2 regions of the Streptomyces sp. NPDC055239 genome follow, and region 2 is predicted to be linked to the other one. Evidence: riboswitches for the same ligand, from Rfam matches in the RefSeq annotation. Region 2 holds a riboswitch; the other holds the start of a gene.

Region 1 (11,706 bases), on a different contig from region 2:
GCCCCCTGCGATCTCCCGCAACGCCTCCGTCGCACGGATCAGCAGACCCGGCCCGAACGTGATCCGCGTGGCGCCCAGTTCGCCCAGCTTCCGCAGGGACGGACCGTCCGGCTTCGCGCCCGCATTGACGGGGCCGTCGATGCCCGCCCGCAGCCGCGGCAGGACCTCGGGCGGCGCGAAGATCGGATAGACGCAGTCCGCGCCCGCAGCCACGTAGAGACGGGCCCGTTCGACGGCCTGTTCGGGGTCGGCGACACCCCGGACGAACGTGTCCACACGGGCGTTGATGAACACCCGGTCGCCCGCGACGGAACGTACCTCCGCCAGCCAGTCCGCCTGCTCGCGCGGATCCTTCAGGGCCCCGCCCGACGAGTCCTCCAGGTTGCAGCCGACCGCGCCCGTCTCCAGGAGCCGCTCCACGAGCTCCTTCGGCGGCAGGCCGTAGCCGTCCTCGATGTCCGCGGACACGGGTACGGACGCGGAGACCGACCGTACGATCCGGCCTACCGCCGCGAACATCTCGTCCGGCGGCACCTCGCCGTCCGCGTACCCCAGCGACGCCGCCACCCCCGCACTCGGCGTGGCCAGGGCCGGGAACCCGGCCTCCTCGAAGACCCGGGCGCTGGCGGCGTCCCACGGCCCGGGAAGGACCAGCGGGTCACCGGGCGCACGCCCCTGATGCAGCGAGCGGAAGTCGTCCACGAGGCTCATGGCGTGTACCCGCCCGGCTCGATACGACGGCTGACCATCAGCCGGTTCCAGCTGTTGATGACCGTGATCACCCCGATGAGATGGGCGAGTTCGGCCTCGTCGAAGTGCTTGGCCGCAGTCTCGTAGGCCTCATCCGGGACGAATCCGTTCGTCAGGACGGTGACCGCCTCGGTCAGCGCGAGAGCGGCCCGCTCGCGCTCGCTGAAGAGCGCACCCGCCTCCGACCAGGCATTGAGCAGCGCGATCCGCTTCGGGTTCTCACCGTTCTTCACGGCGATGTCCATGTGCATGTCCAGGCAGAACGCGCACGCGTTGAGCTGCGAGGCCCGCATCATCACGAGCTCGGCGAGCACGGGGTCGCCGAGACCCTTCTTCGCGGCCGCGCCCAGCGCGGCCATCGCCGCCCCGACACCCTTGTCGAGGTGAGTGGTACGAGCGCTCACTTGTGGTCTCCGGCCTTGTAGTGGCCCGGCACCTGACGGGTCGAGACGCCGAAGCGGTTCCACGCGTTGATGACCGTGATCGCGGCGATCAGCTGCGTCAGCTCCTGCTCCTCGAAGAGGGCCGCGGCCTTCTCGTACACCGCGTCCGGTACGAAGCCGTCCGTCAGGACGGTGATCGCCTCGGCCAGCTCAAGGGCGGCGACCTCCTTCGCGGTGTAGAAGTGCTGTGATTCCTCCAACGCGCTGAGCTGGATGATCCGCTCCACACTCTCGCCCGCCGCGAGGGCGTCCTTGCTGTGCATGTCGATGCAGAGCGCACAGTGGTTCAGCTGGGAGGCGCGGATCTTGACGAGCTCCAGGATCACCGGGTCGACGCCCTTACGTGCGGCGGCGTCGAGCCGGATCATCGCCTTGAAGACCTCGGGGGCGTGCTGGTGCCAGTCGAGGCGGGGCGTGTGCTCGTGAAGGTATCCGGTGCTCTGTTCCTCGGTCCGCGTGTTCTCGTTCGTCGTCATGCCATCGACCGTACGACTCCAGTAGCCCAAGGGTATGGTCCATTCCTATGGAAGATTCTTGGGCCACTTTGGGCGTCGACCTCCACCTGGAGACGGACGGCGACGCGACGCGCTCCGGCGTGCGCAAGGGCCTGACGGACGCCCTGCGCGAGGCCGTGCGCGGCGGCAGGCTCGCCCCCGGAACGCGCCTGCCCTCGTCCCGCTCCCTCGCCGTCGACCTGGGCATCGCCCGCAACACCGTCGCCGACGCGTACGCGGACCTCGTCGCCGAGGGCTGGCTCACCGCCCGCCAGGGCTCGGGCACCCGCGTCGCCGAACGGGCCGTGCCGCGCCCCGTCGAACCCGCGCCGCGCCGCAGGGCCGTCGGCGGCCCGACGTACGACCTGAAGCCGGGCACCCCCGACCTCGCCTCCTTCCCGCGCGCCGCCTGGCTCAAGGCCGCCCGCCGGGCCATGTCCGCCGCCCCGAACGACGCGCTCGGCTACGGCGACCCGCGCGGCCGTATCGAGCTGCGCACCGCCCTCGCCGACTACCTCGCCCGCGCGCGCGGCGTGCACACGGACCCGGACCGCATCGTCATCTGCGCCGGGTTCGCGCAGGGGCTCAGGCTGCTCGGCGGTGTGCTGCGGGCGCGTGGCCTGCGGGAGATGACGGTCGAGTCGTACGGCCTCGACGTGCACTGGAATCTTCTGAAGCGGGCGGGGTTGCGGACGAGGCCGCTGTCGTTCGATGAACTGGGCACGTCCACGGATGAGTTGGGTTCGGGGGCTGGGGCTGGCTCCGGCTCCGGCTCCGGCTCCGCCAAGGTGGCGCTCCTGACGCCCGCGCATCAGTTCCCGATGGGGAATCCGCTGCACCCCGACCGGCGTGCGGCCGCCGTCGACTGGGCGCGGCGCGAGGGCGGACTGATCCTGGAGGACGACTACGACGGGGAGTTCCGCTACGACAGGCAGCCGGTGGGCGCGCTCCAGGGCCTCGACCCCGACCGCGTGGTCTACCTCGGCACGGCGAGCAAGTCCCTGGCCCCCGCCCTCCGGCTCGGCTGGATGGTCCTTCCCGCGCCGATCGCCGCCGAGGTCATCGAGGCGAAGGGGGGCGCGGAATGGGAGTGCGGGGCGCTTGACCAGCTGACGCTCGCGGAATTCATCACGTCAGGTGCGTACGACCGTCATGTGCGGGGCGCCCGCCTGCGCTACCGGCGCCGCCGGGACCAACTGGTCGCCGCTCTGGCCGTACGGGCGCCGGAGGTACGGGCCACGGGGATCGCAGCGGGCCTGCACGCGGTACTCGAACTGCCGCCGGGAACCGAAAAGTCGGTGGTACAGGCGGCGAGCTGGCAACGCCTCGGAGTGCAGGGCCTGTCCGCCTTCCGCCACCCGGCCGCGCGGGTTCCGGGGCGGGACGCGCTGGTGGTGGGGTACGGAACGCCGCCGGATCATGCGTGGGCGGGGGCGCTGGACGCGCTGTGCAGGGTACTGCCGTAGGGCTCGGCACCTCACTGGTGGCCGTTGATCACCGGCTGCGCCGAGCTCGTCCTCAATCGCCGGACGGGCTGAGATCTGCCTTCTCCACCGGCGCTTCCCCGAACCGCGCCAACGCCAACGCCCCCACCACGGCAACCACGAACCCGAGCACCGCGAGCCACTCCAACCCGCCCCGAGTCCGATCCCCCAGCCACACCACGCCCACCACCGCGGGCCCGATCGTCTCCCCGATGACCATCCCCGCGGTAGCGGTCGTCACCGACCCCCGTTGCAGCGCGGAGGTGAGCAACAGGAACGCCGCACCCCCACCCACCAGCAGGGCGTAGCAGGCAGGGTTCCTCACCAGCGCCCCCGGCGAGACATCGTCGATCAGCCGCACGGCCACCTCCACCACCCCGAACCCGAGCCCGGCCCCGAGCCCCAGAGCCAGCGCCCGCCCCCGTCCGGGCAGCCGCCCCGCCACCGCGCCGAGCAGCAGTACCCCCACCGCCACGCCCAGCATCACCCACCGCAGTGTCGTCGACCCGACGCCCTTGCCCTCGTCCCCCGAAGCGAGCCCCAGCATCGCGAGCCCCGCGCACACCACCCCCACAGCCGCCCACTCCACCCCGCTCAACCGCACCCGCAGCAGCCGCGAGGCCACCACGGCGGTGACGGCGAGGCTCGCGGCGAGGGCCGCACCGACGGCGTAGATCGGGATGGAGCGCAACGCCACGATCTGCAGCAGGAACCCGAGCCCGTCGAGTCCGAGCCCCACGACGTACCGCCACTGCTTCACCGCGCGCAGCAGCAGCGCGGGATCGACCCCGGACCCCGTTCCCGGCGCCGTGGCGCGGGCGGCGACGGCCTGGAAGACGGAGGCCGTGCCGAAGCAGACCGCTGAACCGAGCGCGCAAATCATCCCAAGAGACACGAAGTGACTGTAGAGGAAAGGGAATCGGTTCGGCCGTTTGGCATGGCCATGGGCATCTCCCTACGCTGAGCGCCGATCACGTACGCCAACGGGGGAGCAGTAAGGCAGATGGCAGCGGAGCAGAAGCAAGAGCAGAAGCAAGAGCAGAAGAAGCCGCGGCGCAGGCTGCGGTCCAGCACGGTCGTGCTCGGCGGAATGGGCGTCCTCGCGGCGGCCCTGACCTCGTGCGGCTCGGATCCGGACAAGCGGTGCGTGGACCGCGACAGCTACAACTCGCTCTCCGGTTACAAAATCGTCGGCGACAAGAACTGCAAGAGCGGTACGTCCTCCTCGAAGGGCAGCGGGGGCAGCTCCTACGGCACAGGCCTGGGCAAGTCCGGCCGCACGGACGCCGACTGGTACTACGACAGCGACGTCGACGGCCGCTACGCCGACTACGGCACCTTCAGCCGCAGCGAGGCCGTCGACCGCGACGGCTTCGGCTGCTCGAGCAGCGGCAGCGGCGGCGGCTGAGCCGGACGGGACCGAGAGACCCGAGAGGCCCGAGACCATGGAACGCCGCACCCTCACCCCCCGCCCCGGCTGGCAGCAGACCGTCGAGGACCAGGGGCTCATCTACCCCCTCACCCGCTACCCCGACGACTCTCTGCGCCCCTACTGGGACGAGTCCGCCTGCTACGTCTTCTCGCTGCCCGAGGTCGAGGCCCTCGAAGAAGTCGTGGAGGAGCTGCACGCGATGTGCCTGGCGGCAGCCGAGCACATCGTCACGCACGACCGCCTCGCCGACCTCGGCATCACGGACCCCCGAGTGGCCGAAGCGGTCACCGAGGCCTGGCACCGCCGTGCCGAACTGCCCTCCCTCTACGGGCGATTCGACCTCCACTACGACGGCACGAGCGGCAGCCCGGCCAAGATGCTGGAGTACAACGCCGACACCCCCACCTCCCTGGTCGAGGCCGCGAGCCCCCAGTGGTTCTGGATGGAGGAGTGCTTCCCGGGCGCCGACCAGTGGAACTCCCTCCACGAACGCCTCGTCGACGCCTGGAAGAAGCAGGCGCCGCTGCTCCCGCCCGGCGGCCCGCTGTACTTCGCGCACTCGGCGGGCGACGAGCTCGGCGAGGATCTGATGACGGTCGCGTATCTGCGCGAGACCGCGCAGCAGGCCGGGCTCGACACCGAGGCGATCTCCATGGAGGACATCGGCTGGGACCGGCTCTCGCGGCGCTTCGTCGACAAGAAGCTCGGCTTCATCCGCAGCTGTTTCAAGCTCTATCCGTGGGAGTGGCTGACCACCGACCGCTTCGCCCCGCAGGTCCTTCAGACCCTCGACAACGGCGGCGGCACCGGTTCCACCCTGTGGATCGAGCCCGCCTGGAAGATGCTCCTCTCCAACAAGGCGCTGCTCGCGATCCTTTGGGAGCTGTACCCCGGCCACCCCAACCTCCTCCCCGCCTACCTCGACGGCCCGCGTGAGCTGGCTTCCGGGCGGGGATACGTCGCCAAGCCCCTCCTAGGCCGAGAAGGCGCCGGAGTCACGATCCACCCGCCAGGAGACGAACCCCTCGTACGCGAAGAGGCCTGTTGCTACCAGGAGTTGGCGCCGCTTCCCGATTTCGACGGCAACCGCGTGGTGCTCGGTGCGTGGGTCGTCGAGGACGAGGCGGCGGGGCTCGGTATCCGGGAGTCGGCGGGTCCGATCACGGACGAGTACGCGAGGTTCCTGCCGCACGTGATCCTCTGAGGTCCGGCCTGCGGATGCACCAAGTCCCCCGAGTACGCTGCCGATTGATCGAGACGACGCACTCGGAGGCGAACCGCCCATGGCCGACAGCAGGATCAACACCACGCAGCCTCACACGGCCAGGATCTGGAACTACTGGCTCGGCGGCAAGGACAACTACCCCGTCGATCAGGCCGCCGGGGACCAGATCCGCACGCTGCACCCCGGTATCGGCGCGTACGCGCTCGCCGACCGGCAGTTCCTCGGGCGCGCCGTGAGCCACCTCGTGACCGAGTGCGGCATCCGGCAGTTCCTCGACATCGGCACCGGCCTGCCGACCGCCGACAACACCCACGAGGTCGCCCAGCGGCTCGCCCCCGAGTCCCGTGTCGTCTACTTGGACAACGACCCGTTGGTCCTCACCCACGCGCGCGCCCTGCTCACCAGCACTCCCGAGGGCAGGACGGACTACCTCGACGAGGATCTGCGCAATGTGGAGACGATCCTCGAACACGCGGCCAAGACACTGGACTTCGACCAGCCGGTGGCGCTGATCCTGCTCGGAGTCGTCATCTTCATCGAGGACGACTCCGAGGCGTACGGCATTGTGCGCCGCCTGCTCGACGCGCTGCCGGCCGGCAGCCACCTGGTCCTCTCGCACACGATCACGAGCCCGGAGATGCCCGACGTGGACGAGGCGGTGGCGTTCTGGAACGAGAACGGCACACCCAGGCTCACGCAGCGCACCCCCGAGCGAGTCGTCGAGTTCTTCGAGAGCTTGGAGCTCCTCGAACCCGGCGTGGTGTCGTGCAACCGCTGGCGCGCGGAGACCGCACCCGGCGTCGAGGACGTGGCCATGTTCGGCGGAGTCGGCGTCAAGCACTGACCCCGAAGAACCCCGAAGGACACAGCCCCGAACCGGATCACTCCCAGAACTACGCAAGGACCCCCCGCAGCTGATCAAGCCCCCAGTCCAGGTCCTCCTTGCTGATCACCAGCGGCGGAGCGATCCGGATCGTCGAGCCGTGGGTGTCCTTGACGAGGACACCCCGGCCCATCAGCTTCTCGGAGATCTCGCGGCCCGTGCCGTGCGACGGGTCGATGTCGACGCCCGCCCACAGCCCGCGGCCCCGCACCTGCGTCACCGCGCCCGTGCCTGCCAGCAGCCCGAGCTCGGAGTGCAGATGCTCGCCCAGCTCGGTGGCCCGCTGCTGGAACTCGCCCGAGCTCAGCATGGCGACGACCTCCAGGGCCACCGCGCACGCCAGTGGATTGCCGCCGAACGTCGAGCCGTGCTCACCCGGCTTGAACACCCCGAGCACATCCGCGTCCGCCACCACCGCGGACACCGGCACGACACCCCCGCCGAGCGCCTTGCCCAGGATGTACACGTCCGGCACCACGCCCTCGTGCTCGCACGCGAACGTGGCGCCCGTCCTGCCGAGCCCCGACTGGATCTCGTCCGCCATGAAGAGGACGTTCCGCTCCCGCGTCAACTCCCTTACGCCCGCCAGATATCCGGCCGGGGGTACGAGGACCCCCGCCTCGCCCTGGATCGGCTCCAGGAGCACGGCCACCGTGTTCTCCGTGACCGCGGCCCGCATCGCCGTCAGATCGCCGTACGGCACGATCTCGAATCCCGGCGTGTACGGACCGAAGTCCGCCCGCGCCTCGGCGTCCGTCGAGAAGCTGACGATGGTCGTGGTGCGCCCATGGAAGTTGTCGCGCGCGACGACGATCTTCGCCCGCCCGTCGGGCACGCCCTTGACCTGGTATCCCCACTTCCTGGCGGTCTTCACGGCCGTCTCCACCGCCTCGGCGCCGGTGTTCATCGGCAGCACCATCTCCTTGCCGCACAGCTCGGCGAGCCGCGTACAGAACTCGGCGAACCGGTCGTGGTGGAAGGCCCGCGACGTGAGCGTCACCCGCTCCAGCTGCTCCTTGGCCGCGTCGATCAGGCGGCGGTTGCCGTGCCCGAAATTCAGGGCCGAGTACCCGGCGAGCATGTCGAGGTAGCGGCGCCCCTCGACATCCGTCATCCAGGCGCCTTCGGCCGACGCGACCACGATGGGCAGGGGGTGGTAGTTGTGCGCGCTGTGGGCTTCGGCCGAGGTGATGAACTCTTCGGTAGTCGACACGGGGTCTCCGTTCGTCCTGCGGCGGGGGGCGGGTGTGGCGCCCAGTTTCTATCGTCGCTCGGATCGCGGACGAAGAAACCTGCCGTGGCGGCGTGCCCGCTAGGCTGGCCGCTACAGCGCGGCGACTGGCGCACGGGGAACGGACCCCGGGGAAGCCGTGCAAGGGCAGAACCTTCGAGGTGCCGACCGCCTGGGCACCCCGGGACCACGACCGGACACTGACCGCTCGCCCCGGAGGACGCCATGACGCACGCCGCTCCCTCAAGTTCCCCGAACACCCTCAGCCACCCCGCGCTCGCCGCCGAGGACCCCGAACTGGCTACCCTCGTCGCAGCCGAGGAGCAGCTCCAGGCCGACACCCTGCGCCTGATCCCCAGCGAGAACTACGTCTCCACCGCCGTCCTCGAAGCCTCCGGCACGGTCCTGCAGAACAAGTACAGCGAGGGCTACCCCGGCCGCCGCTACTACGAGGGCCAGCAGAACATCGACCCCGTCGAGCGGCTCGCCGTCGCCCGCGCCAAGTCCGTCTTCGGCGTCGAGCACGCGAACGTGCAGCCCTACTCCGGCTCCCCTGCCAACCTCGCCGTCTACCTCGCCTTCGCCGAGCCCGGCGACACCGTGATGGGCATGGCCCTGCCCATGGGCGGCCACCTCACCCACGGCTGGGGCGTCTCCGCCACGGGCAAGTGGTTCCGGGGCGTCCAGTACGGGGTGCGCCACGACACCGGCCTCATCGACTTCGACGAGGTGCGCGACCTCGCCCTCAAGGAACGCCCGAAGCTGATCTTCTGCGGTGGCACCGCACTGCCCCGCACCATCGACTTCGCGGCCTTCGCCGAGATCGCCCACGAGGCGGGGGCTGTCCTCGTCGCCGACATCGCGCACATCGCGGGCCTGATCGCGGGCGGCGCCCACCCCTCACCCGTACCGCACGCCGACGTGATCTCCACGACCACCCACAAGACCCTGCGCGGCCCGCGCGGCGCGATGCTGATGTCCCGCGACGAGCACGCCAAGGCCATCGACAAGGCGGTCTTCCCCGGTCTCCAGGGCGGCCCGCACAACCAGACCACCGCGGCCATCGCCGTCGCCCTGCACGAGGCGTCGCGGCCCTCCTTCCGCGACTACGCCCACGCGGTCGTCGCCAACGCCCGCGCCCTCGCCGAAGCACTGCTCGCCCGCGGCTTCGACCTGGTCTCCGGCGGTACCGACAACCACCTCATCCTGATGGACCTCACCCCCAAGGACGTACCGGGCAAGGTCGCGGCCAAGGCCCTCGACCGGGCCGGGATCGTCGTCAACCACAACACCGTGCCCTACGACCCGAGGAAGCCGTTCGACCCCTCCGGCGTCCGCATCGGCACCCCTTCCCTCACCTCCCGAGGCCTGGGCACGCAGCACATGCCGACCGTCGCCGACTGGATCGACCGAGGCGTCGCCGCGGCCCGTGCCGGAGACGAGGACGCCCTGACGAAGATCCGCTCCGAGGTGGCCGACCTGATGTCCGCCCACCCGGCTCCGGGCCTTCCGACCCACTGACCCTGTGTTCCTCGTCTCATTCGCGACGGCCGGATCACAAGATCGCGGCACACCCGTCACACGACTGTTTCCGAGCTATGAGAGTCACCTGAGAGAATGAGCCTCATGGCCATTGATCGTCCTCGCGTGCTCTCCGGAATCCAGCCCACCGCAGGCTCGTTCCACCTCGGCAACTACCTCGGCGCGGTCCGCCAGTGGGTGGCGCTGCAGGAGTCTCACGACGCCTTCTACATGGTGGTGGACCTGCACGCGATCACGATCCCGCAGGACCCGGCCGAGCTGCGGGCCAACACCCGGCTCGCCGCCGCCCAGCTCCTGGCGGCGGGACTCGACCCGGAGCGCTGCACGCTCTTCGTCCAGAGCCACGTCCCCGAGCACGCCCAGCTCGCCTGGATCATGAACTGCCTCACGGGCTTCGGCGAGGCGTCGCGCATGACGCAGTTCAAGGACAAGGCGGCCAAGCAGGGTGCGGACCGCGCCTCCGTGGGCCTCTTCACGTACCCCGTCCTCCAGGTCGCGGACATCCTGCTCTACCAGGCCCATCAGGTCCCGGTCGGCGAGGACCAGCGCCAGCACATCGAGCTGACCCGCGACCTCGCTGAGCGGTTCAACGGCCGCTTCGGAGAGACGTTCACCGTTCCGGCGGCGTACATCCTCAAGGAGACGGCGAAGATCTTCGATCTCCAGGACCCGGCGATCAAGATGAGCAAGTCGGCGTCAACGCCGAAGGGCCTGATCAACCTCCTCGACGAGCCCAAGGCCACCGCCAAGAAGGTCAAGAGCGCCGTCACCGACACCGACACGGTCGTGCGCTACGACACGGCGGAGAAGCCGGGTGTCAGCAACCTCCTCAGCATCTACTCCACGCTCACCGGCACCGGTATTCCGGAACTGGAGCAGAAGTACGTCGGCAAGGGCTACGGTGCGCTGAAGACTGACCTCGCCGACGTCATGGTCGACTTCGTGACTCCCTTCCGGGACCGCACCCAGGCCTACCTGGACGACCCGGAGACGCTCGACTCGATCCTGGCCAAGGGCGCGGAGAAGGCGCGCGCCGTCGCCGCGGAGACACTTGCCCAGGCGTACGACAAGGTGGGCCTCCTGCCCGCCAAGCACTGAGCCACACCGCCCCCTGCACCGCACAAGGCACAGCAGCGCCCTCTGGCAGCCAGCCAGCCAGTCAGCCATCCGCCGCCCGCCATCCGACCGACAGGAGTACGACGTGGGGACCGTAACGATCGGTGTGTCGATCGCGGTCCCGGAGCCTTACGGCAGCCTGCTCCAGGAGCGGCGCGCGGGCTTCGGGGATCCCGCGGCGCACGGCATCCCCACCCACGTCACGCTGCTGCCGCCCACTGAGGTGGACGCAACCGCGCTGCCTGCGGTTGAGGCGCACCTGGGGGCCGTCGCGGCGGCCGGGCGCCCCTTCCCGATGCGGCTCTCCGGTACGGGCACGTTCCGTCCGCTGTCGCCCGTCGTCTTCGTCCAGGTGATGTCCGGCGGCGCGGCCTGCGGCTGGCTGCAGGAGCGGGTGCGGGACGCCTCCGGGCCCATGGCGCGCGAGCTGCAGTTCCCGTACCACCCGCACGTCACGGTGGCGCACGGCATCTCCGAGGAAGCCATGGACCGGGCGTACGCGGAGCTTTCTGAGTACAGGGCCGAGTGGCCCTGCACCGGCTTCGCGCTCTACGAACAGGGCGCCGACGGCGTGTGGCGCAAGCTGCGCGAGTTCGCCTTCGGCGGTGGCGGCCCTGTGGTGCCTCCGCAGGCCTCGGCCCCGGCCGCACACAGTTCGCTGCCCGCTCGCTGACCCGGGGCGCCGACCCCGTGGAACCTCACACCGGAAGCCGCCGGAACACCGTCCGCGGCACGTGACGCAGCGCCGACATGACCACCCGCAGCGCGCCGGGCACCCACACCGTCTCCGAGCGCCGCCGCAGGCCCGTCTCGATGGCCAGCGCGACCGCCTCCGGAGTGGTCGCCATCGGCGCCTCCTCCAGGCCCGCCGTCATCTTGGAGCGTACGAATCCGGGGCGCACGACCATCACGTGCACACCCGTGCCGTGCAGCGCGTCGCCCAGGCCCTGGGCGAAGGCGTCAAGGCCCGCTTTGCTCGACCCGTAGATGAAGTTCGTGCGCCGTGCCCGCTCGCCCGCGACCGACGAGAGCACCACCAGGGAGCCGTGCCCCTGGGCCTGAAGGGACCGCGCGCACACCAGGCCCGCGGAGACCGCCCCGGTGTA
Region 2 (11,706 bases):
CGCAATCAATGAAAGCCCAGACTTACGACCCACTGCTGCGCAGCAGCGCGCGGCCTTCCGCGGTCGCGACATGGAGCGACCGTCCCGCCCTGCGGACCGTGGTCACAAGTCCCGCCGCACGCAGCACCTTGATGTGCTGGCTGATGGCCGGGTGGGTGACCTCAAGGAGACGGGCGAGCTCGACCGTGGACGAGCCGGTGCGGGCCGCCTTGAGGACGGCGGCGCGTGTGTGCCCGATGAGCGGCCCCAGCGCCCCGTCGTCCGGGCGGTCGAGGGGTGTGGGGTGAGTCCAGTCCGTCGCGTGGTCGATGGGATACACGAGGACAGGGTGCAGTTCGCCGTCGGCGAGCGTGACAGGAGTGGGCCAGCAGAAGAACGAGGGCTGCAGGGTGATCCCCCGGCCGTCGAGACGCAGATCCTGCTCCACGGGATAGTCGACCTCCAACACAGGCGGATGCCAGCGCAATTGGGGCCCCAGCCCGGCGAGGAGCCCATCGGTGCCGCCGTCCAGGAGGCTGTGCAGGCGGATGATGCGGTCGGCGTCGATCTGGGCGTGGATGCGCGGCCAGAAGGGCTCGAGCGCCTCCAGGTGATAAGTGTGGAGAGCCTGCCCCAACTGCCGCAGGGCGGCACCGTCACCGCGTGCGAGCGACTCCGTCCACCCCGGAAGCCGACGCGACGCGGCCACCCGCGTCAGGTCGGTGCGCAGCCGCGGACGAGGAGTGCGCACAAGAGTGTCGACCGCCGCGTGGAGCGTCTCGCCCTCTCCGTGGGTGGGGGTGAGGAAGTCCGGGGAGCAGCCGTGCGGCGGCAGGAGCGGCGACAGGAGCCGGGCGCTGTCCGAGAGGCGCGGCCTCGCCCACCGGCGCCATGCGCCGAACACCCTTGCTCCGTCCCGCCGTTGGAGCGTCTGCACGCTGTTGCTGATCTCCCAGAGGAAGTCGGGTCCCGAGGCGACCCGCACCCGCGCCAGGTCCTCGGCCGTGAAGTGCACCCGCAACATGGCCTGCCTCTCCCCCTGTGCCCCGTGTCCGGCTTCGTGGCCGCCGCGTCGCCGCGCGGCAGGCACCAGGCCATCGCCGCGGGGCGGTTGCTGTCAAGAGAGGCGGGTGGGGTCGGGTGGGGCCAGGACCCTCAAGTTTTGCTCTGAAGAGGCGGGAGAGAGGGGTGTGCGCTCCCGTCATCGGGCACCACAGCCGAAAGACGGGGTGTCCGAAGGGGGTGAGGGCATGCGGGTGTACTTCAGACGGGCCGTGACGGCGGCGGGAGCACGGCGGGCCCTTGGTGTGTACGACGTGGCGTATCTGGCGGGCGGGCCGCACCGGGTGGTGGAGTGCGCGCTGATCTCGCTGGCCGAGAGCGGGCGGGTCAGGTTCAGGGCGACGCGGGTGCGGGCCGTGGGCGATGAGTTGCCCGAGCATCCGGTCGAGCGCGCACTGGTGACGGCGTGCCCGCACAGCCGCAGAACGGCGTCCGTGTGCGTGAAGATGTGGGAGTCCCCCGAGATCGAGGAGATCGGTGGCCGGCTCGTCGAGTGGGGCCTGGTGACAAGGGCCCGGCGCCAGCCGACCCGGGTCGGCAGACAGCGGCTCAAGGCGGCCGAACAGGACGGGAACCTGCCTGCGTACGTGTTCGGCGGCCCCGGGGTCCTCCCGAGGGGGACGGTCCGACGTGGCGTCATGGACGCGCAGTTGATCCCGCCCGGTCTCGGCCGGGCCCTGATCCGTATGGGCAGGGTCCTGGACCACGAAGGGGACTTCGACTTCTCCGACCACTCCAGTTCCGGCTCCGACTCCGGATCAGGCTTCAGCTGTGGAGGCGGGGGCGGAGGGGGCGGGGGCGACTGAGGAGGAACACCGCAGCAGCCCCCGCCCGCGTGCTACTCGTGCTACTGCGGCACGTTCAACACGAAGTCGAAGTCGGCCTCCTTCGCGTTGCCGACGTTGCGTACGTTCATGAGCAGCCGGGCGTCGAAGATCGGGTCCGTGTTGTTGCGCGGCTCGCCGGGGAAGTACAGCTGGGTCGTGAGGACCGGGCGCCCTGGGGCCTGCACCTTGACGTGCAGGTGCCGGGTGCGGCCCGGGTAGAGGCCGGGCACGATCGTGGTGAGCCTGAACGCGCCTGTCGCGTCGGTGAATTGATGGCCCCGGAAGCGAAATCCCGTGTTGTCGTAGGTCCCATAGGTGTCTGCCTGCCAGAAGTCCATCAGGACCCGGGGTATCGGCCGGCAGGCACGCCCGAAGACATAGCCGGTGACGGTGAGCCGTACGCCGGGCGTGCCGGGTTGCAGGAGCGAGGTGCGCTGGGGGGAGTTGGGTTTGAAGTACGGTCCCTCCATCTGCGGAGGTGTCGGGTCGTCGCCGTCGTCACAGGCCGGGGTCGCCTCGGGGACCACGCCCCGCTCGCCCGCTGTCCGGGCGAGGGCGGGAACTCCCATGAGGACCACGGGCAGGGCCATGCCCACCGCGGCGGCCGCTCTCAGGACGGCCTTTCGGCTGGGGCCGCTCCCCTGACTTGTCCCGTTGCCTCCGTCGCGTACGCCGTTGTCGGGCATGCCGTCTCCGGTCGTGCCGATCTCGTGCTCCATCGCTCCTCCTGAGGAGTGGGGTGGGTTCCGGATCGGCACTGAAGCTATGCGGACGGCAGGGCGCGGGCGATGGACTCAAGTCGGTGGTCGTGGTGAATATCGCCACCGCCGCGCCGGAAGTCTCCGGGGCTCGCACCGGTCTCGCGGCGGAAGAAGCGACAGAAATAGGCTGAGTCCCCGAAGCCGACCCGGGCGGCAACCTGACGGACCGACAACTCCGTGCGCAGGAGAAGGCGCTTGGCCTCGTGCACCCGCGTCTGGCGGATCAGTTCGCCTGGCGTGCGGCCGGTGGAACCCTTCACCGCCTCGCTGAGGTAGCTCACACAGACGCCGAGGCGCCCGGCGCAGGCGCGCACGGACAGCAGGGAGCCCTCCGGGGTGCCGAGCAGGGCCACGAACTCCGCGGCGACCGTGCCGGGCCGCGAGCGCGGTGCGGGCGGGGCCGCCGCCGGATGCCGCGCGGGCAGCCGCGCCGAACGCACCACGAGGACGTGCAGCAAGGCCCGCAGCACGCTCTGGAATCCGTCGGCCCCCGCCCGGTACTCGCCGTCCAAGTCGGCGACGAGGCGCGCGGTCCGGTCCGCCGAATCGTCGGGCAGTTCGAGCCAGGAGCGCCGTCCGAGCCCCCGCAGTGCCCGGCGGTCCGCGGGGTGGTCGAGGAGGAAGTCGTCGGTGAAGAGGATGACGCTCCCCTCGAGGCCGGTGACGTTCTCCCAGTGGTGGACCTGGCCGGGGGCGATGAAGCACAGGTTCGGCGGCCGCAGCGGGAAGCGGGCCAGGTCGACGACGTGCCTGCCGGTGCCGCCGGTGACGTGGACGATCTCGTGGAAGGTGTGCCGGTGCGGGAACGACGCACGCGACATGGGCCCGATGGTGTCGAACGTGCCGATGGCGAACGGCAGCGCGTTGGGCATCGGCACCTCCAGGCGGTGCGTCGGCATGCCCTCCTCACCGGGTAGTCCGCTGTTCCCCTCGCCGGGCAAGACCGTTGTGCCGCGCATGCGTACGCTCCTCACCACACCGGAAACTGGTCCAGACCAGTCGACTCCCCCACCATGGCATGCGCGGTCACCTACGGGGCAGAGGGTGACCACGGGCCGTCACTGAGCCGTGTGCGGCCGTCGGCGTGACAATGGTGGTGCGGAGCACGCCTGCCGTTACGGAGAGGCGGGACAGGGATGCCGTACATAACAGTCACCGCGCTGAGCCACCCGGGGCTCGTACGCGACAACAACGAGGACAGTCTGGCCGTCGGTCCATGGACGCTGTGCGGGACCATGACCGAGAACCCGCAGACCCTGGGGTTCCCGCTCGGCAACCCCCTCGTCGTCGCGGTCGCCGACGGCATCGGCGGCCAGCCCGGCGGGGAGGTGGCCAGCGGCATCGTCGTACGACGGCTGGCGTCGCTGGGGCCCTTGCTGGACAGCGAGCAAGCCGTTCGTGACGCGCTGAACGCCTGCAATCGAGCCGTGTACGAGGCCGCCGAACACGATCCGGAGCTGGCCACCATGGGGACCACGGTGGCGGGCGTCATCGTCCTCGGGACGGAACTCCTCGTGTTCAACGTCGGTGACAGCAGGGTGCTCGACGTGAGCGGGAGCGGCGCCCCCAGGCCGCTGCGCCAGGTGAGCGTCGACGACAGCCCGCCTCCGGTACCGGGCCGGCGCACCTCGTCGATCGTCACGCAGGCGCTCGGCGGCGCGCTCCGGCTCAGCGATGTCACCCCGCACGTCAGCACGCTGCCGCTCGTCGTGGGTGAGCGCTACTTGGTGTGCAGTGACGGCCTGACCGACCCCGTGCCCGAGGACGTCCTCGACGAGCTGCTCGCGGCCCACGACGGCGGCCGGGCGGTCTTCGAGCTGTGGAAGGCCGCCATCGACGCGGGCGGCCCCGACAACATCACGCTCGCGCTGATCAGCGTGGTCGACGACGACTGACCGCACCCTGGGCGACCGGCGGCGCCGCTGTGCCCGTCGAGGAACCAGGGACATCTGTTGCGATCACGTACGCTCGGCGGATGGCCAAGTATTTTGACGTGCATCCCGAGAATCCCCAGCCGCGCAGCATCGGCACCGTGGCCGACAGCATCCGCTCCGGCGCGCTCATCGCGTATCCGACGGACTCCTGTTTCGCCCTGGGATGCCAGCTGGGCAACCGCGACGGCCTCGACCGCATCCGCAAGATCCGCAACCTCGACGATCGCCACCACTTCACCCTGGTCTGCCAGAATTTCGCGCAGCTGGGTCAGTTCGTGCACGTCGACAACGACGTGTTCCGTGCGATCAAGGCCGCGACGCCGGGCAGTTACACCTTCATCCTTCCCGCGACGAAGGAGGTGCCGCGCCAGCTCCTGCACCCGAAGAAGAAGACCGTCGGGGTCCGGATTCCCGACCATGTCGTCACGCAGGCCCTGCTCACCGAGCTCGGCGAGCCGCTGCTCTCCAGCACTCTGCTCCTGCCCGACGAGGAGGAGCCGCTGACGCAGGGCTGGGAGATCAAGGAACGGCTCGACCACCAGGTGGACGCCGTGGTCGACTCGGGTGACTGCGGCACGAGCCCGACCACCGTCATCGACTTCTCCGGCGGCGAGGCCGAGATCGTGCGCCGAGGGGCGGGCGACACCTCGCGGTTCGAGTAGCCGTCAGCGTCACCCGGTCATGCCGGTGACCCGCATCGTGATGTTCAGGCGGCCCGAGGTCAGACCGGTCGCGGGGTCCGCGGTGCCCTCGTGGACCTTGGGCACGCCGTGGAAGATGTAGCGCGAGGGGCCACCGAAGACGAACAGGTCACCTGAGGCCAGTTCGATGTCGGTGTAGGGCTTGGTGCGGGTCTCGGTGTTGCCCACGCGGAACACGCAGGTGTCGCCGATGGACAGGGAGACCACCGGGGCCGACGACCGCTCGTCCTTGTCCTGGTGCATGCCCATCCTGGCCTGCCCGTCATAGAAGTTGATCAGCGCCGTGTCCGGTGTGTAGTCGGCCGCGGCCGACGCGTCGGCGTACGCCTCGGTCAGCGCCCGGCGGCCGAGATCGACCATCCAGTCCGGGAAGGCGGCCACCTGCCGGCCGTTCACGTCTCCGGCGGTGCGGGTGTACCGGTAAGGCTGCCAGTGCCAGCCGACACACACCGTCTGTACGGACATGATCCCGCCGCGCGGCAGCTCGGTGTGGCGGATCGGCACAGGACCGGTGGCCCAGCCACGGCACGCCGTGACGAGTTCGCGCTGCTCCTCCAGGCTGAGCCACTGCGGCACATGCACCGCGCCGGGGGCGATCTCCGTGGTGGGGCGGGGGATCAGGGCGCTCACGCGATCACCTCTGCGGACAGGTGGGTGGTGACCCAGCGGTGGCGTACGTCCCAGGTGGCGCCGTCGGCTGTCGCGCCGCGCAGGCCGTGGAGCACGTCGTCTCCGGCGAGGGCGGGAACGCGGGAGTCCTGGAGCGAGGCGAAGGCGTAGCTGCGGGCCGGGTCCCAGTGGGTGGAGTGGCGCAGGCGGCGGGCCAGCTGGGCGAGGCCGAGCGGCGCGGCGGCCATGACCCAGGCGTCCGGGAGCTCCGCGGTGAGGCGGTGCGCGGGGCGCAGCCAGGACGCGGCCGTCTCCGGCCAGCTCACCGTGGTGAGGATCGTGCCGCCGCGGTCCTTCCACGCGGCGGTGAAGGCTTCGGCGGCGGCTCGGGATGCGGTGTCACGGCTGTGGCCGACGGTGACGGTCTCGATTCGCGCCTTCGGCTGGGTCAACAGGCCGATCAGGGCGGCGAGTTCGGCTTCGGTGTGTGCGGCGGGGGCGGGCAGGTCGGCGTGGGCGGCGAGGTCGGCGGCGCCGATCAGGGGCGAGCGGGAGTTCTCCCGCTCCTTCAGGATGCTCATGGTGTGCCGGTGCTTTCTGGGTCTGCTTTCCATCGAGAGTACTGAGCGGGCAGGCAGACCGCACAGGGGCGGTATCCGGCCGCGGGCGACGCTTTCAGTCCGGGCCGCACAAGATGTACGTACGCGGGTTGTACGTACGCGGATAGGGGCGCCCGGCGGCTGTGAGTCTGGGTTCACGCCGCGTCGTGGAAGACCAGGCCGAGCGTGCGCCGCCGCCCGGAGCGGACGGTACTCACTCCGTGCCGCATCGGTGCGGTCGACCAGCCGCGCTTGGAGGCCACGGGCCGGTCCCGGGTCGTGAAGACGAGCCCGTGGCCCTGCGGCAGGGTCGTGGACGATCCGCGCGACTGGGCGCGGGGGCGCTGCTCGGTCATGAGGAACTCACCCCCGGTGAAGTCGGCCCCCGGGGCGTCGAGGCCGATGACGACCTGGAGCGGGAAGAGCATGTCGCCGAAGACGTCGCGGTGCAGGGCGTTCCAGTCGCCGGGCCCGTAGCGCAGGAGAATCTGCGCGGACTTGGCCTGCCCGGCCGCGTGGCACATCGCCACCCACTCCCCCAGGCTCTCGGGCCAGGGGGCGGGCTTGCCGAGCTTCTCGGCCCAGTCGCGGGCGATGGGCAGCAGACGAGGGTAGAACGCCTCACGCAACTCACTAACCACATCAGGGAGTTCGTGGGTGAAGTAGCGGTACTGGCCGGAGCCGAAGCGGTAGCGGCCCATGTCGATGGTCGCGCGGAAGCGGTCGGTCTCTTCGTACAGGGCGGCGATGTCGCGGCAGACGTCGGGGATCAGAAGTCGGCCGGTGAGGGCGTGGCCGTGCTCGTCGAGCTCGGCGGTCAGCGCGTCCCAGTTCGCGGCGGCGACACGTTCGCCGACGCGGGTGTCCGCCGGGTGCGGACACTCCGGGTGAGTGGTGTCGATCATGATCAGGATCCTTCGTGATCGCGTGGGTCAGGCGAGGTCCGGTCAGACCAGGGTGGGTTGCAGGGCGCCTTCGTGGGTGAGGAGTTGGACCTTGCGCTCCACTCCGCCCGCGTAGCCGCGCATGGAGCCGTCCGCGCCGATCACGCGGTGGCACGGGCGCACGAGGAGCAGCGGGTTCGCGCCGATCGCGGCACCCGGGGCCTGGACCCGCGCCCGGTCCACGCCGAGCCGCTCGGCGAGTGCGCCGTAGGTGGTCGTCGTGCCGTACGGAATCTCCTCCAGGGCCCTCCAGACGCGCTCCTGAAAGTCGGTTCCGCTCGGCGTGAACTCCATGTCGAAACGGGTGAGTTCACCGGCGAAGTAGGCGGCAAGCTGTCGGGCGACCTCCGAGAACCGGTCGGGATCGCGGACCCAACTACGCCGCGGAGCAGGTGCGTTCTTCTGTCCGGGCATGGACAGCGACGTCAGCGAGACGCCGTCCGGTGTGGGCTCTCCCACCAGAAGCAGCTCGCCGAGCGGGCTGGTGATGGTCGTGCAGGCGGTCATCGTGGTCTCCTCGTCCTGCCCCGGTCCTGTCTTGGTCCTGTCTTGTCCTGCTTTCCTTCCACTTCAACCATGGGGTGTCGCGATCACGCGCGCTGGCGGGATTCGGACGTCACGCTGCGCACGGCACACGGCGCGCGGCACACTGCCGTCAGCGGGCATTGTGGAAGATCACGCCGAGCGTGTTGCGGTGGCCGGATTCCACGGCGTTGGTGCCGTGCCGCATGGGATGAGGGCGGTAGCCGTTCCGGCCGCGGACGGGCCGGTGGCGGACGGGGAAGATCATGCCCTGGCCGAGCTGCGGCTTGACGACCATGGCGCGCGACTGGAAGCGCGGCCGCTGCTCCACGAAGACGTTCTCGCCGCCGGTGAAGTCCTCGCCGTTCTTGTTCAGCATGATGGCGATCTGCAGCGGGAAGACGATGTCTCCGTAGACGTCTTGATGCAGACAGGCGTAGTCGCCCTCGCCGTAGTTCAGGATCAGCGGGGTGGGGCGCCGCTGCCCGTTCTCCGCACACTCGGCGATCAGTTCGTCGAGCATGGGCGGGAAGGTGCGCTCGCCGAGCTGCTGGGCCCACTGGTTGGCCACCCATGCCATCGGCGGATAAAGCTTCTCGCGCAGTGTCCGCACGAGCGGGACGGAGGCCGGGTCGGCGAAGTACTTCAGCTCTCCGAGTGCGGGAATCGTCGGGTCGGAGGGACCGCGCGGCGGGGCGTCCGACCCGGGAGCGGGGCCGAAGAGGTCGGGGGTGACGGTGGTCTTGTGCATGATTCCGGGTCCTTCGTACGGTGGGGCGGGGCGGCCCCGGCGTACTCGATGTTCGCCGCCTGCGCATGCGCATGCTGGCGACATTCGGACCTGGCGTTCTGCCGACGGGTCATGCCGACTCCCACGAGTACGACCGCCATGCCCGCGGCCACGCGGAGACTGAAGGCCTCGTCGAGGACGATGGCGCCCAGGGCCACGGAGACCACCGGCAGCAGATAGCCGACCGTCGCCGCGTTGGTCGCGCCCTCGTCCGCGATGATCCGGTAGGTGAGGTGGAAGGTGACGCCGGTGGCGAAGATCCCCAGGATGGCGACGGCGATCAGCGCGGTGTGATCCACGTGGATCGTCTCCAGGCCGCCGACCGGCAGGGCGAGCGCCGTCAGGCCCGTGGCCGCCATGAGCTGGGCCGCGGAGAGGGAGAGGGTGGGCATGCCCTTCCCGACGAGGTGGTGCCCCATGTACGCGAAGCCGACGGCGTAGCTCGCCGCCGCGCCCACGATGGCGAGGGCACCCCAACTCGCCAGGCCTGACTGCTGCCATGGGGCGAAGATCAGCGACGTACCCGCGAAACCGATGAGGAGCCCGGCGAGGCGGACGGGGCGCAGTCCTCGTTCCGTGCCGATGGCGAGGCCGATCAGGACGGACCACAGCGGAGTCGTCGCGTTCAGGGCGCCCGCCACGCCGGAGTCGACGGTCTGCTGGCCGACGCTGAAGAGGCCGAAGGGCAGCGCGTTGCAGAAAAAGGCAGCGACGAAGATGTGCTTCCACGTCGCACGGCCCCGGGGAAGGCGGCCCCGCGTACTGAAGAGCAGGACCGTCAGGGTCGCCGCGCCGAGTGCGCAGCGCAGGAGGGTGACCTGCACGGGAGACAGGCCTTCCAGGGCCAGTTTGATCCAGAGGAAGGTCGATCCCCAGAGGAGGGCGAGTACGCCCACTCTTGCCGCTGCCCAGGTTCTTCCGGGGACGCCATTCACTGTTTCGCTCTCGCTCTCCTTGGCCGGGTCGTTGTCAGGGAACGATGCCGTCGCCGACATGAAAGAACAAGCAACAAGATTTGAACTTTCATTAAGCTCAGCTACATCCCGGCTACCCGTGCCCCGCGTCCCGCACCGTCCCTTAGGCTGAGAGGCGGGCCGTGACTGGCGCTGAGGTGGAATACCACCGGGGAGCGGCCTGACATCGTGTCGATGCCGCGCGCCTGGGCGACTCACCCTGAACTTCAGGAGTGGCACATGCCCCAGAGCCTGCCCCGGACGCAGACAGCTCGGCTGATGGACGGCACCGGCCTCGCCCGCCGCATCGTCGAATCCAGCTCCGCGACCGCCGCCGACATCCGCCGTCGCACCGGGACGTCCCCGTGCCTCGCGACCGTCCTCGTCGGTGAGGACCCCGCATCGGTCACCTACGTCCGTATGAAGCGCGCCCGCTGCGAGAAGGCGGGCATCGAGTCACGGCACGTCGCCCTGCCCGCCTCGATCGGCACCGCCGAACTGGTCGCGACGATCACCGCGCTCTCCCAGGACCCGACCGTCCACGGCATCCTCCTGCAGCACCCCGTGGGCCCCCACATCGACGAGCGCGCCGCCTTCGAGGCGATCGCTCCGGAGAAGGACGTCGACGGGGTGACCATGCACTCCTTCGCGGCGATGGGCTTCGGCCTGCCCGGCTTCGTGTCCTGCACCCCCGGCGGCATCATGCGCCTGCTCGACGAGTACGACGTCGACCTCACCGGCAAGCACGCCGTCGTCGTGGGACGCAGCGCCATCCTCGGCAAGCCCGCGGGCATGCTGCTCCTGGGCAGGGACGCCACGGTCACGTACTGCCACTCGCGCACCGCGGACCTGTCCGCGATCGTGCGGCAGGCCGATGTCCTGCTCGCCGCGGTCGGACGTCCGCGCTTCATCACCGGCGCGGACATCAAGCCCGGCGCCGTGGTGATCGACGCGGGCTACAACCCGGGGAACGTGGGCGACATCGACTTCGAGACCGCCCGCGACCGGGCGAGCCTGATCACTCCCGTACCGGGCGGCGTCGGGCCGATGACCATCGCCGTGCTCCTCGCGCAGACGGTCGAAGCGGCGACACGGCAGCTCGGCCTGGGCTGATCACGGTCGTCCCACAAGGGAGCGGCTCAGGAACGGCTCAGGACGCTGACCCCGTTCGCCGTCACGATCGCCGCGATGGCGAGGCACTCCACCCAGCCGAGGGCCTGCCCCAGGACGACCATGCCCACCAGCGCCGCGAGGACCGGGTTGACGCTCATGAAGATCCCGAAGAAGCGGGCGTCGACCCGGCGCAGGGCGAGCAGGTCGGCGAGGAACGGGACCGCGGAGGAGAGGATGCCCGCGGTGGCGGCGCAGGCGAGCGCGGCGGCCGTCGGCGGGTGGTGGGCAAGGACCACGATGCCGACCGGCAGGTAGAGGAGCCCGGAGATCCCCGCGGCTGCGGCCGAGCCCTCGACACCCGGGAGGCGGGCTCCGACCGTACGGTTGAGCAGGATGTACGAGGCCCAGCAGGCCGCGGCGAGCAGGCCGAGCGCGATACCGGCGTAATCCGTGCTGGGCTGCGGGCGGGCCAGGGCCACCACCGCGGCCCCCGCGACGACCGCGCAGCCGAGGTCCACCGCGCGGCGGGACGCGGCAAGGGCGACCGACAGCGGGCCAAGGAACTCAAGGGTCACCGCGAGGCCGAGGCCCACGCGGTCGATCGCGGTGTAGAGGGAGAGGTTCATGGTGGCGAAGACCGCCGCCAGACACAGCAGCGGCCACCACTGACGCCACGTGAAGGCGCGCACCTTGGGCCTGCCCACCGCCAGGAGCACGGCTCCCGCGACCCACTGCCGCACGGCCACGACACCGGCGGGACCGATGACGCCGAACGCCAGGGCGCCCGTGGCGGCGCCGACTTGATTGGACAGGCCGCTGCCGAACATCATCGCCATGCCCGCAAGACGGCCTCGTGAACTCTCGCCCTCACTGGCCGGACCGCCCTGACCGGCCGGAACGACAGCGGGCGCG

What was found. A riboswitch is a leader RNA that binds a small molecule or an ion and turns the genes downstream of it on or off. The one in region 2 is predicted to bind ZMP and ZTP.
Region 1: linked by a shared signal. The riboswitch ahead of ACWFRJ_RS28165 (serine hydroxymethyltransferase) and the one ahead of ACWFRJ_RS02465 (bifunctional 5,10-methylenetetrahydrofolate dehydrogenase/5,10-methenyltetrahydrofolate cyclohydrolase) in region 2 are both predicted to bind ZMP and ZTP.

Annotation. Positions count from the first base shown of each region.
Region 1 covers NZ_JBSGRD010000009.1:373,907-385,612, forward strand. Annotated here, with positions in the region: gene ACWFRJ_RS28120 (isocitrate lyase/PEP mutase family protein) at 1-711, opposite strand, end outside; gene ACWFRJ_RS28125 (carboxymuconolactone decarboxylase family protein) at 708-1,154, opposite strand; gene ACWFRJ_RS28130 (carboxymuconolactone decarboxylase family protein) at 1,151-1,669, opposite strand; gene pdxR (MocR-like pyridoxine biosynthesis transcription factor PdxR) at 1,717-3,153, shown strand; gene ACWFRJ_RS28140 (hypothetical protein) at 3,206-4,054, opposite strand; gene ACWFRJ_RS28145 (hypothetical protein) at 4,175-4,579, shown strand; gene ACWFRJ_RS28150 (glutathionylspermidine synthase family protein) at 4,617-5,807, shown strand; gene ACWFRJ_RS28155 (SAM-dependent methyltransferase) at 5,887-6,672, shown strand; gene rocD (ornithine--oxo-acid transaminase) at 6,722-7,924, opposite strand; ZMP/ZTP riboswitch at 8,036-8,127, shown strand; gene ACWFRJ_RS28165 (serine hydroxymethyltransferase) at 8,168-9,463, shown strand; gene trpS (tryptophan--tRNA ligase) at 9,569-10,582, shown strand; gene ACWFRJ_RS28175 (2'-5' RNA ligase family protein) at 10,686-11,273, shown strand; gene ACWFRJ_RS28180 (decaprenylphospho-beta-D-erythro-pentofuranosid-2-ulose 2-reductase) at 11,299-11,706, opposite strand, start outside.
Region 2 covers NZ_JBSGRD010000001.1:604,026-615,731, reverse strand. Annotated here, with positions in the region: gene ACWFRJ_RS02525 (ArsR/SmtB family transcription factor) at 23-1,003, opposite strand; gene ACWFRJ_RS02520 (TIGR04222 domain-containing membrane protein) at 1,230-1,847, shown strand; partial or broken gene ACWFRJ_RS02515 (dioxygenase family protein) at 1,892-2,554, opposite strand; gene ACWFRJ_RS02510 (AraC family transcriptional regulator) at 2,632-3,588, opposite strand; gene ACWFRJ_RS02505 (PP2C family protein-serine/threonine phosphatase) at 3,766-4,524, shown strand; gene ACWFRJ_RS02500 (L-threonylcarbamoyladenylate synthase) at 4,605-5,225, shown strand; gene ACWFRJ_RS02495 (alpha-ketoglutarate-dependent dioxygenase AlkB family protein) at 5,235-5,894, opposite strand; gene ACWFRJ_RS02490 (hypothetical protein) at 5,891-6,454, opposite strand; gene ACWFRJ_RS02485 (2OG-Fe(II) oxygenase) at 6,628-7,377, opposite strand; gene ACWFRJ_RS02480 (methylated-DNA--[protein]-cysteine S-methyltransferase) at 7,420-7,923, opposite strand; gene ACWFRJ_RS02475 (2OG-Fe(II) oxygenase) at 8,072-8,689, opposite strand; gene ACWFRJ_RS02470 (DMT family transporter) at 8,584-9,723, opposite strand; ZMP/ZTP riboswitch at 9,815-9,900, shown strand; gene ACWFRJ_RS02465 (bifunctional 5,10-methylenetetrahydrofolate dehydrogenase/5,10-methenyltetrahydrofolate cyclohydrolase) at 9,922-10,794, shown strand; gene ACWFRJ_RS02460 (EamA family transporter) at 10,821-11,706, opposite strand, start outside.